Regions from separate parts of the Cellulomonas sp. JZ18 genome, predicted to be linked through region 2. Evidence: riboswitches for the same ligand, from Rfam matches in the RefSeq annotation. Region 2 holds a riboswitch; each other region holds the start of a gene.
The links. A riboswitch is a leader RNA that binds a small molecule or an ion and turns the genes downstream of it on or off. The one in region 2 is predicted to bind thiamine pyrophosphate.
Positions count from the first base shown of each region.

Region 1 (5,082 bases), 1.2 Mb from region 2:
ACGGCACGGTGCGCGCCGTCGCCGAGGCGCTGGCCGGCACGGGCGTCCCGATGGGCCTCATGCCGCTCGGCACCGGCAACCTGCTCGCGCGCAACCTCGACATCCCGCTCAACGACCCGATCGCCGCCATGGGCATCGCGATCGACGGTCAGGACAAGCCGATCGACGTCGGCTGGCTGCGCGTCCTGAAGTGGGAGTCGCAGATGGACGACGACATCGCCGAGGCGGCCGACGACATGCCCGCCGACACCGACCACCCGCGCGACCACGTCTTCCTCGTCATCGCGGGCCTCGGCTTCGACGCCCAGATGGTGGCCGACGCCGACGAGGAGCTGAAGGCGAAGGTCGGCTGGATGGCGTACTTCGTCGCCGGCGCACGCCACCTCAACGGACGCCGCCTGCGCCTGCGGGTCCGGCTCGACCAGAAGCCCGCCGAGACCGTGCGCGTGCGCAGCATGCTCATCGGCAACTGCGGCAAGCTCCCCGGCGGGATCACGCTGCTCCCGGACGCGATCATCGACGACGGCGAGCTCGACGTGGCGCTCATCGACACGCGCGGCGGCATCGCCGGGTGGGCCCAGCTCTTCGGCGAGGTCGCGCTGCAGGGCATCGGGGCGCGCAACGACCTGCCGGGCAAGATCGGCCGCATCGACCACACCCGCGCCCGCCGCGTGCACCTCGCCGCCGGCGTGCCCGAGCCCGTGCAGGTCGACGGCGACATCGTCGGGCGCGCCACCGAGGTCGAGGCGCGCGTGGACCGGCAGTCCCTGGTCGTGCGCGTCCCCGCCTGACGTCCCGCGGCGAGCCGGCACCCCCGGGTCCGGGAGGCGGGCGTCAGTCCCGCGCCATCGCCTCCCCCGGCGACGCCGCCGCCCCCACCGCCACGAGCACGCCGCCCAGGGCGAGCACCGCCGCGACGGGCGCGACGTCGCCCCACGCCTGCTGCAGCGGCGGCAGCCAGAACGGGTAGAGCGCGGGCAGCACGATGGACAGCGAGTACGCCGTGCCGTACCCGCTGGACCGCACCGCGGGCGGGAAGCGCTCGGCCAGGTGCGCGCCGATCGGCCCGTACGCCGAGACGGTGACGACCTGCAGCACGGTGACGAGCGCGACCAGCGCCGGACCCGAGGCCGGCGCGCCGAACGCGGCGAGGTACGTCGCGGGGGCCAGCACGGCCGCGCCGGCACCGAACGCGACGAGGAACCGCCGGCGGCCGACGGGCGTCGACGCGTGCCCGCTCGCGACCATCGCGACCGCCGACACCGCGGTCGCGACGAGCATCGTCAGCGTGACGGCCCGCCCGTCGAGCCCCGCGACGACGTCCAGCTGCGACGTCACCACGGCCACCGCCATGTTCGTGAACAGCCACAGCCCCGTCATGAGCACCAGCAGCCGCCACAGCCGGTGCCGCTCCGCACCGACCAGCACGGACGTCAGCGGACGGGCCGCGGGCGCCGCCGCCGCGCGCTCCGGCGTGTCCCGCACGTGCCGGCGGAAGTGCACGACCGCGACGAACGCCAGCACCGCGCCGACGACGAACGGCACGCGCCACCCCCAGGCGGCGTACCCGTCGCTGCCGAGCGCGCCGAGCAGCACGAGCACCAGGGTGGCGATGGTCGCGTTCGCCGCCGGCGACATCGCCATGACGAGCCCGCTGACGAACCCGCGCCGGCGCGGCGCCGACCACTCGATCGCGAGCGGCACCGCCGAGGTGTACCCGCCGCCGATGAGCACGCCGCTGACGAACCGCAGCGCCACCACCGCGAGGAGCACCACCTCGTGGCTCATCGCCGCGACCGGCAGCGCCGCGATGAGCAGCGTGGTGACCCCGAGACCGAGCATGCTGGCCCGGGCGACGGCGGCCCGGCCGACGCGGTCGGCGAGCGAACCGAGCAGCGCGGCGCCGAGCGGGCGGCCGACCAGCGTCGCGACGAAGACCAGCCCGGCGTACGTGACGACCGCGCGGGTGCCGTAGAGCTCCGCCGCGACCGGCGCGAGCGCGAGGACGGGCAGGAAGATGTCGAACTGGTCGACGTAGTTGCCGAGGACGCCGCCGCGCACGGCCGCGCGGGCGGGGTCGGCGGCCGCCGCGGTGCCCGCGGAGGGCGGGGCGGGCGACGTCGCGGCCTCAGCCGCGGGCTCGGTGGGCAGGACAGGACGCACGTCAGGCATGGCACTCCCTACGCCGGCATGACCCGGACAGGTTCGAACGGTCGACGGCCCGACAGCCGTCCTCTCAGCCCGCTGGTGCGGGCTCCCGTGTGGTGGTGCCGGCGATGCTAGCGGCGGGTCACGGGCGGGCCGCGACCTGTCCACGGCGGGACGTCAGACCGCGCCGCCGGAGCGCAGGCGGGCGAGCCAGGCGCGTGCCTCGACGAAGTCCTCGTCGGCGGTGCCGACGTGCACGGTCGGCGCGACCGCGTCGGCGCGCGGGTACGACCCGAGGAAGCGCACGTACGGGCAGCGCCGGTGCAGGCCCATGATCGCCTCGCCCATCCGCTCGTCCGTGATGTGCCCCTCGGCGTCGATCGAGAACGAGTACCGGCCGAGCGCGTCGCCGATGGGCCGCGACTCGATGCGCGAGAGGTTCACGCCGCGCACCGCGAACTGCTCGAGCATCGCCAGCAGCGCGCCCGCCTCGTTGTCCGGCAGGTGCACGACGAGGCTCGTCTTGTCCGCACCCGTGCGCGCCGGCACCTCGCCGGGGTGCCCGACGACCACGAACCGCGTGAGCGCCGACGGGTTGTCCGCCACGTGCTCCGCCAGCGGCGTCAGCCCGTACGTCGCGACGGCGGACGGCGGCACGAGCGCCGCGTCGAACGGCAGACCCGCGGCGTCACCGGACGCGAGCGCCTCCACCAGCAGCGCCGCGGGCGCCGTGTTGCTCGTCGCGGGCACGTGCACCGACCCCGGCAGGTGCGCCGCGATCCACCGCCGGCACTGCACCCACGCGTGCGGGTGCGCCGAGACGCGGCGCACGTCCGCGAGCGCGGTCCCGGGTGCGGCGACGAGCGTGAACTGCACCGGCACCAGCACCTCGCGCAGCACGACGAGCGGGTCGCCGGTCGCGAGCGCGTCGAGCGTCGCCGTGACGCCGCCCTCCACCGTCGACTCGATCGCCACCACGGCGTAGTCGGCGTCGCCCGCCCGGACGGCGGCGATCGCCGACCCGACGTCGGTCTGCGGCAGGTACTGCGCCGCGTCCGGGGACGCGACCCGCCGCAGCGCCTCCTCGGTGAACGTCCCCGCCGGCCCCAGGTACGCGTAGCGCGGCACGCCCATCGCCCCTCCCGCTGCTGCCCGGCGGTCGCGCCGCACCGGTCCGCGTCCGGGGCGCACCCGCGCCCCGACGGACCGCTGCACGCGTCCGCGGCCGCCCGTGCGGCCCCGGCGAGCCTAGTGCGCGCACGTAGGCTGAGGCGGTGCCCCGGTCCCTGCGCGCCCTCGTCCCCGCCCTGCTCGCGGCGCTCGCGGCGGTGCTCGTCGCGGTGCTCGGCGTCGGCGTCGCGGCACCCGCGACCGCGGTCGGCACCGACCCGGCCGGCACCGACCCGGCCGGCACCGACCCGGTCCGCGCCGCGCAGGCGCCCGTCCCGGGGCCCGTCGTCCTCGTCGGGGTCACCGGGCTGCGCTGGGACGACGTCGGCTCCCTGACCACGCCCGCGCTGTGGGAGCTGTCCCGCGGCGGGTCCGTCGGGACCGTCGCCGCCCGCTCGGTCGGGTCGCGCGCCTGCCCCGCGGACGGCTGGCTCGCGGTGTCCGCGGGTGCGCGCGCGGCGGACCTGCCCGCCGAGGACCGCACGTGCCGCACCCTGCGGGACCCCGGCGAGGCCGGCACCGTGCCGGGGTGGGACGACTACCTCGCTGCCGCCGCCGGGGAGTCCTACGGCGCGCGGCCCGGGACGCTCGGCCGCGTCCTCGCCGCCGCCGGGACGCCCGCGGTCGGCATCGGGCCCGGCGCGGCGATCGCGCTCGCGGACCCGGACGGCGTGCCCGTCGGCGAGCACCTGCGCGGGCCGTCGACACCGGCGGCGCTGCGTGCGCTCGTGCGCGAGTCGGCCGCCGGCGGCGCCGCGCTGCTGGTCGTCGACGCCGGCCAGATCCGCGACCCCGGGTACGCCACCGCACCCCGCCTGCCCTCGAGCGGCCCGACGGCCACCGCCGGGCCGGCACCGGTCGAGGAGGAGGCACCGCTCGGTGGGGCGCCCACCGTCCCCGACCTGCCGGGCTCGGAGTCCATCGTCGAGCCGTCACGCGCGCAGCAGGCCGTCTCGGTCGACGAGCGCGTCGCGGCGGTCCTCGAGGGTCTCGGCAACCGTGACGCGACCGTGCTCGTCGTGTCGCTCGCCGACTCCGGGCGGGTCGTCCTGCAGCTCGCGGCCGCCACCGGCCCGGGGCTCGACGGCACGGTCTACGACGAGAACCTGCTGGCCTCGGGCTCCACGCGCCAGGCGGGCGTCGTGCAGAGCACGGACGTGACACCGACGGTGCTCGCGCTGCTCGGCCTCGCGGACGACGCCCCCGCGCTGCCGGGCGCCAGGATCCGGCCCGTCCCCGGCCCGGACACCGGCGCGGCACGCGTCGGCGCGCTCCTCGACGCGCAGCAGGAGGCGTCCGCGGTCACGCGGGTCTCCGGCACGTTCTCCGCGCGGCTGGTGCTCTCCCAGGCCGCCCTCTTCGTCGCCGCCGCGGTCGTGCTGACGCGGCGCGCGCGCACCGGCGGTGGTGGCCCCCTGCGGCCGTCGCTGCGCGTCCTCCAGGTGGTCGCGCTCGCGCTCGGCGCTGCACCGGTCGCGTCGTTCCTCGTCGGTCTGCTGCCCTGGTGGCGGGCGGACCGGCCGGTGACCGCGTTCTGGTGGGCGCTGGTGGGGTGGGTCGCCGTCATCACCGCGCTCGCGCTGGCCGGACCGTGGCGCCGGCACGTGCTGGGCCCGGCGGGCGTCGTCGCGGGCACGACCGTCGGCGTGCTCGTCGTCGACGCCCTCACGGGCTCGAACCTCGTCATCGACGCGCCCATGGGTGCCCACCGCATCCTGGCGGCGCGGTTCTACGGGCTGAGCAACCAGGCGTTCGCGCTGATCA
Region 1 covers NZ_CP045245.1:316,908-321,989, reverse strand. Annotated here, with positions in the region: gene GC089_RS01425 (diacylglycerol kinase family protein) at 1-791, shown strand, start outside; gene GC089_RS01420 (MFS transporter) at 835-2,172, opposite strand; TPP riboswitch at 2,161-2,271, opposite strand; gene pheA (prephenate dehydratase) at 2,326-3,282, opposite strand; gene GC089_RS01410 (hypothetical protein) at 3,423-5,082, shown strand, end outside.
Region 1: another riboswitch for thiamine pyrophosphate. It lies ahead of GC089_RS01420 (MFS transporter); the one in region 2 lies ahead of GC089_RS06760 (YkoF family thiamine/hydroxymethylpyrimidine-binding protein).

Region 2 (5,082 bases):
GGCACGAGCAGGAGCAGCGAGACCACGAGCAGGGTCGCGAGCACGACGGTCGGGTCGCGACGTGCGAGCGTCGGCCGGCGCGCGGGCGGGGGCGCCTGCGCGTCCGGCGGCGTGCCCACGGGAGCCGCGGTCACGGCGCGACCCCGGCCGTCACGCCCGCCCGCGCCGTCGCGGCGGCGACCCCGGCGAGCACCCGCGCCGCACCACGGCCGTCGTCCACCGCGGCGCGCACCGCCGGCGGCAGGGGAAGGCCGGCGCGGTCGAGGACGCCCGAGCGCAGGACCGCCTCGACGGGCCCGTGGGCGAGCGCGCGCCCGTCGCGCAGCACCAGCACGTCGTCGGCGACCTCCGCGACCAGGCGGACGTCGTGCGTCACCAGCACCACCCCCTGCCCTCGTCCGCCAGCGCGCGCAGCGCCACGGCGCAGGAGCGCCACGTCGCCCGGTCCTGGCCGAAGGTCGGCTCGTCGGCGAGCACGACCTCGTGGTCGCACACCGTCACCGACGCGAGCGCGAGCCGGCGCTGCTGCCCGCCGGACAGCCGGAACGGATCGGCTCCGGCGAGTGCGGCGAGGTCGTAGCGCTCCAGGGCGGCGTCCGCGCGGGCCTCGGCGTCCCGCGCGCCCGCCCGCCGCGGGCCCCACGCGACCTCGTCCCGGACGGTCCGCGTGAGCAGCTGCTGCTCGGGCCGCTGCAGCACGAGGGCCGCACGGCCGCCGCGGACGACCCCTCGGCGGGCAGCAGCCCCGCGAGCGCGAGCAGCAGCGAGCTCTTGCCGGACCCGTTGAGCCCGACGACGGCGGTGACGCGGCCGGAGCGGACGGCGAGGGACACGCCGTCCAGCACCCGACGTCCGCCGCGGTGCACGACGAGGCCCCGCGCCTCGAGGAGGACCCGACCCTCGGGCCGGCGCGCGGGCGTGGGGGCGGCCTCGACGTCGGCGAGCCGGCGCGCGCCGGCCGCCGCGAGCTCCGCGGCCCACGGCAGCCAGGTCCCGAGCCCGGCGAGGTGCGCGCCGGCGTCCCCGAGGACCTCGGCCGTCGGGCCGTCGGCGACGACGTGGCCGCGGGCGCCGAGCACGACCACCCGCTCGGGCAGCCCGCCCGCGCCCCCCGGACCGGCCCCGTCGTGCTCGTCCAGCCGGTGCTCGACGAGCAGCGTGGTCGGGTCCGGACCGCCGGCGGCTCGCAGCGCGCGGGCCACCCCGGCGGCACCCGCCGGGTCGAGCAGGGCCGTCGGCTCGTCGAGCAGCAGCACCCGGGGACGGGCGGCGAGCACGGCGGCCAGCGCGACCCGCTGCCCCTCACCGCCGGAGAGCGTGGCGGTCCGCCGGCCGGCGAGGTGGGCGGCCCCGACGGCCCGCAGCGCGTCCGCCACGCGCGCGTCGATCTCCGCGGCCGGCACGCCCCGGTGCTCCAGGCCGGACGCGACCTCGTCCGTCACGGTCGGCAGGCACAGCTGCGCCCACGGGTCCTGCGTGAGGGTGCCGACGTCCCGGGCGAGGTGCGCGGTCGCGGTGGTGGGGACGGAGGGCCGCCCCGGCCCCGACGGTGCCAGGACGCGTCGGCCGGCGACGTGCACGCGGCCCCACGTGTGCGCGTCGACCTGCTGCGGCACGACCCCCGCGAGCGTGCGCAGGAGCGTGCTCTTCCCGGAGCCCGAGGCGCCCAGCACGAGGACGTGCTCGCCGGCCCGCACCGTCAGGTCGGTGCCGGCGAGCACGTCCTCGTCGGCGTGCGGCCAGCGCACGCGCAGCCCGCCCACCTCGATCACGCGGGCGCCCCGTCGCCGGCGGCGCCCGCCGCGGGGACGGGCGCGCCGGCGTCGCGCGCGACCCGGGCCCGCCACGCGCGGCCCAGGGCCGTCTCGTCGAGCACACCCGTGCGCACGAGCGCGTCCCCGAGCACGCGCGCCAGCAGCCCGCACAGGACGACGCCGCTGACGAGCTGCAGCGCGACCCGCAGCGCGAACAGGTCCTGCAGGTGCCACCCGGACCGCACCATGCCGAGCAGGGTGCTCGCGACGGCCGCCGTCACGCCGCTCAGCACGAACACCCACCACCCGTAGCGCCGGTACCGGGTCAAGGTGAACGCCAGCTCGGCGCCCGCACCCTGCACGAGACCGACGACGAGCAGCATCGGCCCCACGGGCGACGCCAGGAACGCCACCTCGACGAGCGCGGCCGCGAGCTCGACCACCACCCCGACCCCCGGCTTGCGCACGATGTACAGCGCGAGCGGGGCGACGACCATCCAGCCGCCGACGAGCACGTGCTGGGCGAGGTCGCCGAACGGTCCCATCGCCAGCTGCAGGGCGCCCCAGGCCTGCACGAGCGCCCAGTAGAGGAACCCGAAGACGGCCGCGAGGACGGTCAGCAGCACGAGCTCGGACAGCGTGAGCCCGCGGCGGGCCCGGACGTCGACGACCGGCGCGTCCACGTCGGCGGGCGCGGCGTCCTGCGCGCTCACCGGGTCACCGCCACGTGCGCCGGGGCGGCGGACGGCGAGCCCACCGAGACGGTCACGTGCGTCACCACGTGCCGCACGTGCTCACCCGTGCGGGCCCACGCGAGCGCCACGGCGCCCAGCACGTCCGCGAGGTCCCCGTCCAGCCGGGTGACGTAGTGCTCGGGCGTCACGCGCACCCGCGTGCCCGCCTCCTCGACGGCCGCGAGCACCGCGTCCAGGTGCCCGTCGACGCCGAGCGGGTACAGCGCCCAGTGCGCGCTCGCGGGCAGGCCGACCGGTGCGGGCAGCGGCAGGTCGACCGGGGCGAGCACGACGTCGTCGCCGAGGTCGCACGCGACCTCGCCGGGGCAGCCGCGGGACAGGTGGACGTGCGCCACCACGTGCCCGCCGGCGCGCGCGACGGCGGTCACGAGCGCGACGACGGTGCGCAGCACGTCCGGCTCGGGTCCGCGCACGAGCGTCGAGACGTCGTCGGTCACCACGTCGACGCCCGTGCGGTCGAGCGCGTCCAGCGCCGCGAGGAGCACGGGCGCGAAGTCGTCGCGGTGCGGGTGCACGGACACGCGCGCGCCGACGCCGAGCGCGGCGGCGCGCGTCCGCCGGTCGTCGTGCGCGGCGGGGGCGCTGCTCGCGGTGCCGGTGCCGGTGTCGGCCGCGGCGTCGGTGGCGGCGTCGGGGGTGGTGGTCGGGGTCACGGGTCCTCCCGGGGTCGGGCCCCCGGGGAGGACGCAACCGGGCAGGAGGAGGTGGCGAGCCCCGCCGGCACGCGGACGCGCCCGCCCGTCGTGCACCCGTGCGGGCGCGCGACGGGAGGAGGCGCGCCGCGGGTCGCCGCGACACGAGCCCTGCTCCCTACGCTGGTGCTGACCAGATCAGGTTCCACGGGTCAGCCGGTGGGACGACGGGCGTCCGGCCGGCACTCTCAGCGCTCCTGCGCTCCCCGGGGGCGTGTGGCGCCGACCCTAGCGCGCCCCGCGACGCCGTGACCAGGGTGCCCGGGACGGCGGGCGGGGGCGTCCCGTGCCCGCCGGCCGCACCTCGCCCGCAGCGTCAGGACGTCAGCGGCGTGAGGACGGCGATGCGCCAGGCGTCGCCGTCCTGGACGAGCTGGTACATGAACCGCTCCGTCCGCTCGTCCCCGTAGCGCCATGTGACGTCGGCCCACACGCTGTGCCCGGTCTCGGCCACGACGCGCACCTCGGACGTGACGTCGTCGACCCCGTCGTCCTGCTCCCACGCGCTGGCGAAGAACGCCTCCGTCTGCGAGCGGTCCGCGACCGCCAGCGACTGCGCCGGGAACGCGATGAGCGCCGGCACGGCGTACAGACCCGCCACCGCCGCCGTGTCGCGGGCGAGCAGCCCGCGGCGGTACTCGTCGAAGAACTGGTCCACCTCGGCGCGCTCCGTCATGCCGTCCACGCTACGGAGCGGCCCGCGCCGCGGCGCGCCGGGAGCCGGTACGGGCGACGCGTCTCAGCCGAGCCAGCCCCGCCCGCGGCGCGCCCGCTCGATCGCCACGAGGCCGTCCCGCTCGGCGGCGTCGGCCGCGACCTGCGCCAGGGCGTGCAGCCGCCCGTAGGTGAACGCGTTCTCCCCGTCGAGGTGGGCCTGCATCGCGACCCTGCGCAGCGACGCCTGGCGGACCCGCGCGTCGTGCTGGTCCCCGAGCGCCGCCTGCACCGCCTTCGCCCGGCGCGCCGAGCGCCGGGCCGGGGCGCCGACGGCAGATGCCGCGACCTCGGCCGCGTACCGGGCACGGCGGGCGTCCTTGCGGGCGGCGTGCAGCGCCTCGTCCCGTCGGGGACCGGGCGGCACCGCGGTCGCCCGCTCCACGGCCGCGTCGAAGCGGCGCCACGCCTTGCGTGCCCGTCGGGGGAGCAGCCGCTCGGCCGGTTCGTCGGCGCGCGGCCCCGGCGGCAGGTCCTCCGCCAGGGAGGCGAGCGCTGCGAGCAGGCGCCGGTGCTCGCCGGAGGCCAGGTGGGCGTGCAGGCGCTCGAGCGCGTCGGTGCGCGCGGTCCGCCGGTCGTCGTCGACGCGACGGCGGACCGGCCCCACGACCAGCTCGGCCGGCTCCGCGTCGAGCAGGTCCAGCAGCGCCGCGCGCTCGACGTCCGGGTCGCGCACGTCCCCCAGCAGCCGCCCGAGCGTGCGCAGCTGCGCCCGCAGCGGCGCGACGTGCTCGCGGTCGAGCACCGGGCGGAACACGCCCAGCGCGGCGCGCAGGCGCCGGGTCGCCACCCGGGCGTCGTGCACGGCCTCGTCGTCGCCGTCCTGGAGCCCGGGCCCGGCGGCGACCAGGGCCGCGACGCCCGCGGCGACGGCGGCGCGCACGTGCTCGCGCGCGGTGCCGTCGCGGGGTTCGACGGGGGCGTGCGCGAGCTCGGGCGCGCTCACTCCCCGGCCTCGTCGCCCGCTGCACCGTGCCCCGCGGGGACGCGCTCCTCCGGCCGCACCGGCCCGGGCGGCGTCCCGTCGCCGAACGGCCGACCGCCGAGCGCCTCGCGCCCGTGCGGCGTCAACCAGCCGGCCAGGAGCGGACCGCGCGGCACGACGCCCGACGGGTTGATGTCCCGGTGCACCTCGTAGTAGTGCTGCTTGACGTGGACGAAGTCCAC
Region 2 covers NZ_CP045245.1:1,478,792-1,483,873, forward strand. Annotated here, with positions in the region: gene GC089_RS06745 (energy-coupling factor transporter transmembrane protein EcfT) at 1-134, opposite strand, end outside; gene GC089_RS18965 (hypothetical protein) at 131-376, opposite strand; gene GC089_RS19615 (hypothetical protein) at 373-501, opposite strand; partial or broken gene GC089_RS19980 (ABC transporter ATP-binding protein) at 517-699, opposite strand; partial or broken gene GC089_RS06750 (ATP-binding cassette domain-containing protein) at 780-1,847, opposite strand; gene GC089_RS06755 (ECF transporter S component) at 1,769-2,467, opposite strand; gene GC089_RS06760 (YkoF family thiamine/hydroxymethylpyrimidine-binding protein) at 2,464-3,162, opposite strand; TPP riboswitch at 3,298-3,420, opposite strand; gene GC089_RS06765 (hypothetical protein) at 3,518-3,877, opposite strand; gene GC089_RS06770 (CHAD domain-containing protein) at 3,941-4,861, opposite strand; gene GC089_RS06775 (glutathione S-transferase family protein) at 4,858-5,082, opposite strand, start outside.

Region 3 (5,082 bases), 1.8 Mb from region 2:
CGAGGACGTCGCGCAGGTCGAGCGCGAGCCGCTCGCGCAGGGACCGGTCGAGCGCGGACAGCGGCTCGTCGAGCAGCAGCAGGCGCGGGCGCGGGGCGAGGGCCCGGGCGAGGGCGACCCGCTGACGCTCACCGCCCGAGAGCGTCGCGACGTCGCGGCGCTGCGTGCCGGGCAGCCCGACGAGGTCGAGCAGCTCGGCGACGCGCGCCGAGCGCTCCGCCCGGGGCCGGCTCGCGAGGCCGTACGCGACGTTGCCCGCGACGTCGAGGTGCCCGAACAGCTGCCCGTCCTGGAACAGCAGGCCGAACCCGCGCCGGTGCACGGGCACGCCGCTGACGCCGACGCCGTCCCAGGCGACGTCGCCACCGGCGAGCGGCTCGAGGCCGGCGACGGCCCGCAGCAGGGACGACTTGCCGCACCCGGAGGGGCCCAGCAGCGCGACGACCTCGCCCACGGGCACGTCGAGCGACACCCCGTCGACGGCCGCCCGCGCCGCACCGGGGTACCGCACCACCACGTCCCGCACACCCAGCCCGTCGCTCACCAGCTGCTCCCCGCACCGGGCGAGCGCAGCCGCTCGCACACCGCCACGATCCCCGCGGTCAGCGCCGCGAGCAGCACGGACGCCGCCAGCGCCGTGCCGTAGTTCTCCACCCCGGGCCGCCCGAGCAGCCGGAAGATCACGACCGGCAGCGTCGGGTTCTCCGGCCGGGCCAGGAACGACGTCGCCCCGAACTCCCCGAGCGAGGCCGCGAACGCGAACCCCAGCGCGAGGCCGAGGGAGCGCAGCGCGACGGCCAGGTCGACGGTCCGCAGCACGCGGGCCGGGGACGCGCCGAGCGTCGCCGCCGCCTCCCGCAGGCGCGGGTCGACCGCGCGCAGCACGGGCAGCACCGTGCGCACCACGAGCGGCACCGCGACGACCGCCTGCGCGACCGGCACCAGCACGCCCGACGTCCGCAGGTCGAGCGGCAGCCCGAACGGCCGGTCCATCGAGACCAGGAACCCGAACCCCACGGTCACCGCCGACACCCCGAGCGGCAGCATGAACAGCGCGTCGAGGCCCGCGACGGCCCGCCGCCCGGCGGCCGCGCGCGGGCGGCGCGACACCACGAGCGCGACCAGCCCGCCGACGACGAGCGCGAGCACGGTGGCGTCGAGCGCGACCCGCAGCGACGTCACCGCCGCCTCCCACGGCGTCACGCGCAGCACGTCGGCCGGCTCGGCCAGCCGGGCGTAGTTGCCCAGCCCCCACCCGTCCGGCGTGCGCAGCGAGCGGACCACGAGGTTCACGAGCGGCAGCGCGATCAGGCCGGCGACGGTGACGGCGGTGACGACGACGGCGACCAGGTCGAACGGGTCGCGCAGGCGCACGGGGTGCGCGGCGTCGACGGGCTCGGTCAGGTGCAGCGCCCGCTCGGTGCGGGCGCGGGCGCGACCGGCGAGCGCGAGCGCGGCGACCACGACGACGAGCTGCACGACCGACAGCACCGCGGCGGCGCGCAGGTCGAGGAACTGCGTCGTCTGCACCCAGATCTCGGTCTCGACGGTCCCGAACTGCCGGCCGCCGAGCACGAGGACCGTGCCGAACGCCGTCGCGCAGAAGAGGAAGGTGAGGGACGCGGCCGACGCGATCGCCGGGGCCAGGGCCGGCAGCGTCACCGTGCGGAACGCGCGCCACGGCGAGGCGCCCAGCGAGCGCGCGGCCTGCTCGGCGCGCGGGTCCAGCCGCTCCCACAGGCCGCCGACCGTGCGGACGACGACGGCGGTGTTGAAGAAGACGAGCGCCAGCACGATCGCCGTCATCGTGCCGTCGAGGCCGAGCCCGCCCAGCAGGCCGTTCTCGACCAGCAGCGAGCGGAACGCGACGCCGACCACGACGGTCGGCAGCACGAACGGCACGGTGACGAACGCCCGCACCGCACCGCGCCCGGGGAACGTGCACCGGTGCAGCAGGTACGCGGCGGGGACCCCGAGCAGCACCGACCCGAGCGTGCCGAGCGTCGCCTGCGTGAGCGTCTGCCCGACGATCCGCCACGTGCGCGGCCGCCCCAGCACGTCCGCGAACCCGCCCAGGTCGAGCCCGCCGTCGGTGACGAACCCGCGGCCGACGATCGCCGCGACCGGCCAGGCGAAGAACACCCCGAGGAACACCAGCGGCACGACGACCGCGCCGCCCCAGAACAGGACGCGCCCGGGCGGCACGCCGCCGCCGCGCGGCCCGGAAGCCGGTGCGGCGGGGCGTGCCCGCTCGAGCGTCGTCGTCATGTCGTCCCCGGGTCGGTCAGCCGACGACCGTGTCGGACCAGGTCGTCAGCCACTCCTCGCGGTGCGCGTCGACGTCCGCCGGGGCGACCTCGAACGGCTGCTCCGCGAGCGGCGCCCAGCGGGCCCACTCCTCCGGCAGCTCGACGGCGGTGCTGACCGGGTAGACGTACATCGACCCGGGCAGGTCGGCCTGGACGGCGTCGGAGAGCAGGAAGTCGATCAGCTGCGCCCCACCCTCGGGGTTGTCGGCGCCCGCGAGCACGCCCGCGTACTCGACCTGGCGGAAGCACGTGTCCAGCAGCGCGCGGGTCGTCGGCTCGGTGCCGCCCTCGGGGACGGTGGCCGGCGGGGAGGACGCGTACGACAGCACGATCGGCCGCGGCCCGTCGCCGCCGCCCGCGGTGAAGTCCGTGTAGTACGCCTCGCTCCAGCCGTCGGCGACCTTCAGGCCGTTGTCGCGCAGGCCCGCCCAGTAGTCGACCCAGCCGTCCTCGCCGAACGCGCCGATCGTGGCGAGGACGAACGCCAGTCCCGGCGACGAGGTGACGGGGTCGGGCACGACGAGCAGGTCGCGGTAGGCCGGGTCGAGCAGGCTCTCGAGCGTCGTCGGCTCGGGCACGCCGTGCTCGGCGAACCAGGCGGTGTCGACGTTGACGCAGACGTCGGAGTAGTCGATCGCGGTCAGCGCGCCCTCGTCGTCGCCCTCGACCGCGTACTGCGCCGCGTCCTGCGCCGCCGGGGCCGTGACGTCGGCCGGGACGACGACGCCCTCGTCGAGCGCACGCGTCGCGAACGCGTTGTCGAGGCCGTAGACGACGTCGCCGAGGGGCGCGTCCTTGGTCAGCACGAGCTGGTTCGCCAGGGCGCCGGCGTCCGCCTGCTGCACGACCTCGACGGTCAGCCCGGACTCCTCCTCGAACTGCTCGAGCAGCCCCTCGGACAGCGCGAAGGACTCGTGCGTCACGAGCGTGACGGTGCCGGCGTCGGCGGTGCCGGTCGCGTCGTCGCTCGCGCCGCCGCCGGAGCCGACGGCCGAGCAGGCGGTCAGGGCGAGCGCGGCGGCGCCGGTCAGGCTCGTGAGCGCGAGCGCGCGCCGGGTCGTGCGGGGGGTCATCGTGTCCTCCGTCGTCGTGCGGAGGGGTCCCCGCCGACGACGCACCCGCGGGCACGACGACCGGCGGGGAAAGAGCTGCCCGACTCCCTACGCCGGTATCACCCGGATCAGGTTCGAGGGTCTGCGGTGGTCCGCACTCTCAGCGCCCGGGCGCCCGTGCGGCGCTCGACGCTCCCCTGTCGTTCACGGCCGATCCTAGTCCTGTCGCGCGGGTGGTCCGGACGCCCGTCCGGGGCCGTCGGCGCCCGCACCGGACTGCGGAGCACGGCGTGCGCCGATAGCGTCGTCCCTGGTAGCGGACATGACGCACGACCTGGGAGGACGCGTGGCGGACAACGACAAGTCGATGGTGGCGAAGATCGTCGGGATGGGCGTGACGCTCGGCGCCGTGTGGGTCGCGAACAAGGTCGTCGACACCGCGTGGGAGAAGACGAAGGGGCACAAGCCGCCGGCCGCGGACTCGACGGACGAGGACATCAAGTTCTCGGAGGTGGCGCTGGCCGCGGTGATCACGGGCGCCGTGGTGGCCCTCTCGCGCGTGCTCGCCACGCGCGGCGCGGCCAAGCTCATCGCCCGCTGACGCGCGGCCCGCGGCGCCTCAGTGGCCGGCGCCCAGGGTGCCGGCGAGGCGGTCCAGGCGGGCCCTGCTGTCCGCGTTGACGCCGACGAACTCCACCTGGGTGCCGCGGGCGGCGTAGCGGGTGCGGATCGCGTCGAGCGCCGCGACCGTGGACGCGTCCCACACGTGCGCACGGGACAGGTCGATGACGACGCGCGCCGGGTCGCCCGCGTAGTCGAAGCGGTGCACGAGGTCGTTCGACGACGCGAAGAACAGCGCGCCCTCGACGGCGTAGACGCGCGTCCCGTCGTCGTCGGACGCGTCGAGCCGCGTCACGCTCGTCAGGTGCGCGACGCGCCGCGCGAACAGGACCGTCGCCACCAGCACGCCGACGCCCACGCCGTAGGCGAGGTTGTGGGTCGCCACGGTGACCGCGACGGTCGAGACCATCACGGCCGTCTCGGACAGCGGCATGCGGCGCAGCGTGCGCAGCGAGTGCCAGTCGAACGTGCCGACCGCGACCATGACCATCACGGCCACGAGAGCCGCCATCGGCATGATCGCGACGACGTCGCCGAGCCCGACGCACAGCGCCAGCAGGAACACGCCGGCGAGGAACGTGGAGATCCGCGTGCGGGCGCCGGAGACCTTCACGTTGATCATCGTCTGGCCGATCATCGCGCAGCCGCCCATGCCGCCGAAGAAGCCGGTGACGACGTTCGCGACGCCCTGCCCCCACGACTCGCGCGTCTTGTCGGAGTGGGTGTCCGTGACCTCGTCGACGAGCTTGGCGGTCATGAGCGACTCGAGCAGGCCCACGACGGCCATGGCGAGCGCGTACGGGAGCACGATCTGCAGCGTCTCGAGGGTGAACGGCACGTCCGGGACGAGCAGCGTGGGCAGGCTCTCCGGCAGCGCGCCCTCGTCACCGACGGTCGGCACGACGATCCCGGCGGCCACGACGAGGACCGTCAGCAGGACGATCGCGACGAGGGGCGCGGGGACCACGGTCGTGAACCGCGGCAGCAGCACCATGATCGCGATGCCGGCGGCGACGAGCGCGTAGACGACCCACGGCACGTCGACGAGGTGCGTGAGCTGCGACGTGAAGATGAGGATCGCGAGCGCGTTGACGAAGCCG
Region 3 covers NZ_CP045245.1:3,746,557-3,751,638, forward strand. Annotated here, with positions in the region: gene GC089_RS16905 (ABC transporter ATP-binding protein) at 1-544, opposite strand, end outside; gene GC089_RS16910 (iron ABC transporter permease) at 541-2,268, opposite strand; gene GC089_RS16915 (thiamine ABC transporter substrate binding subunit) at 2,285-3,382, opposite strand; TPP riboswitch at 3,450-3,570, opposite strand; gene GC089_RS16920 (DUF4235 domain-containing protein) at 3,684-3,962, shown strand; gene GC089_RS16925 (SulP family inorganic anion transporter) at 3,981-5,082, opposite strand, start outside.
Region 3: another riboswitch for thiamine pyrophosphate. It lies ahead of GC089_RS16915 (thiamine ABC transporter substrate binding subunit); the one in region 2 lies ahead of GC089_RS06760 (YkoF family thiamine/hydroxymethylpyrimidine-binding protein).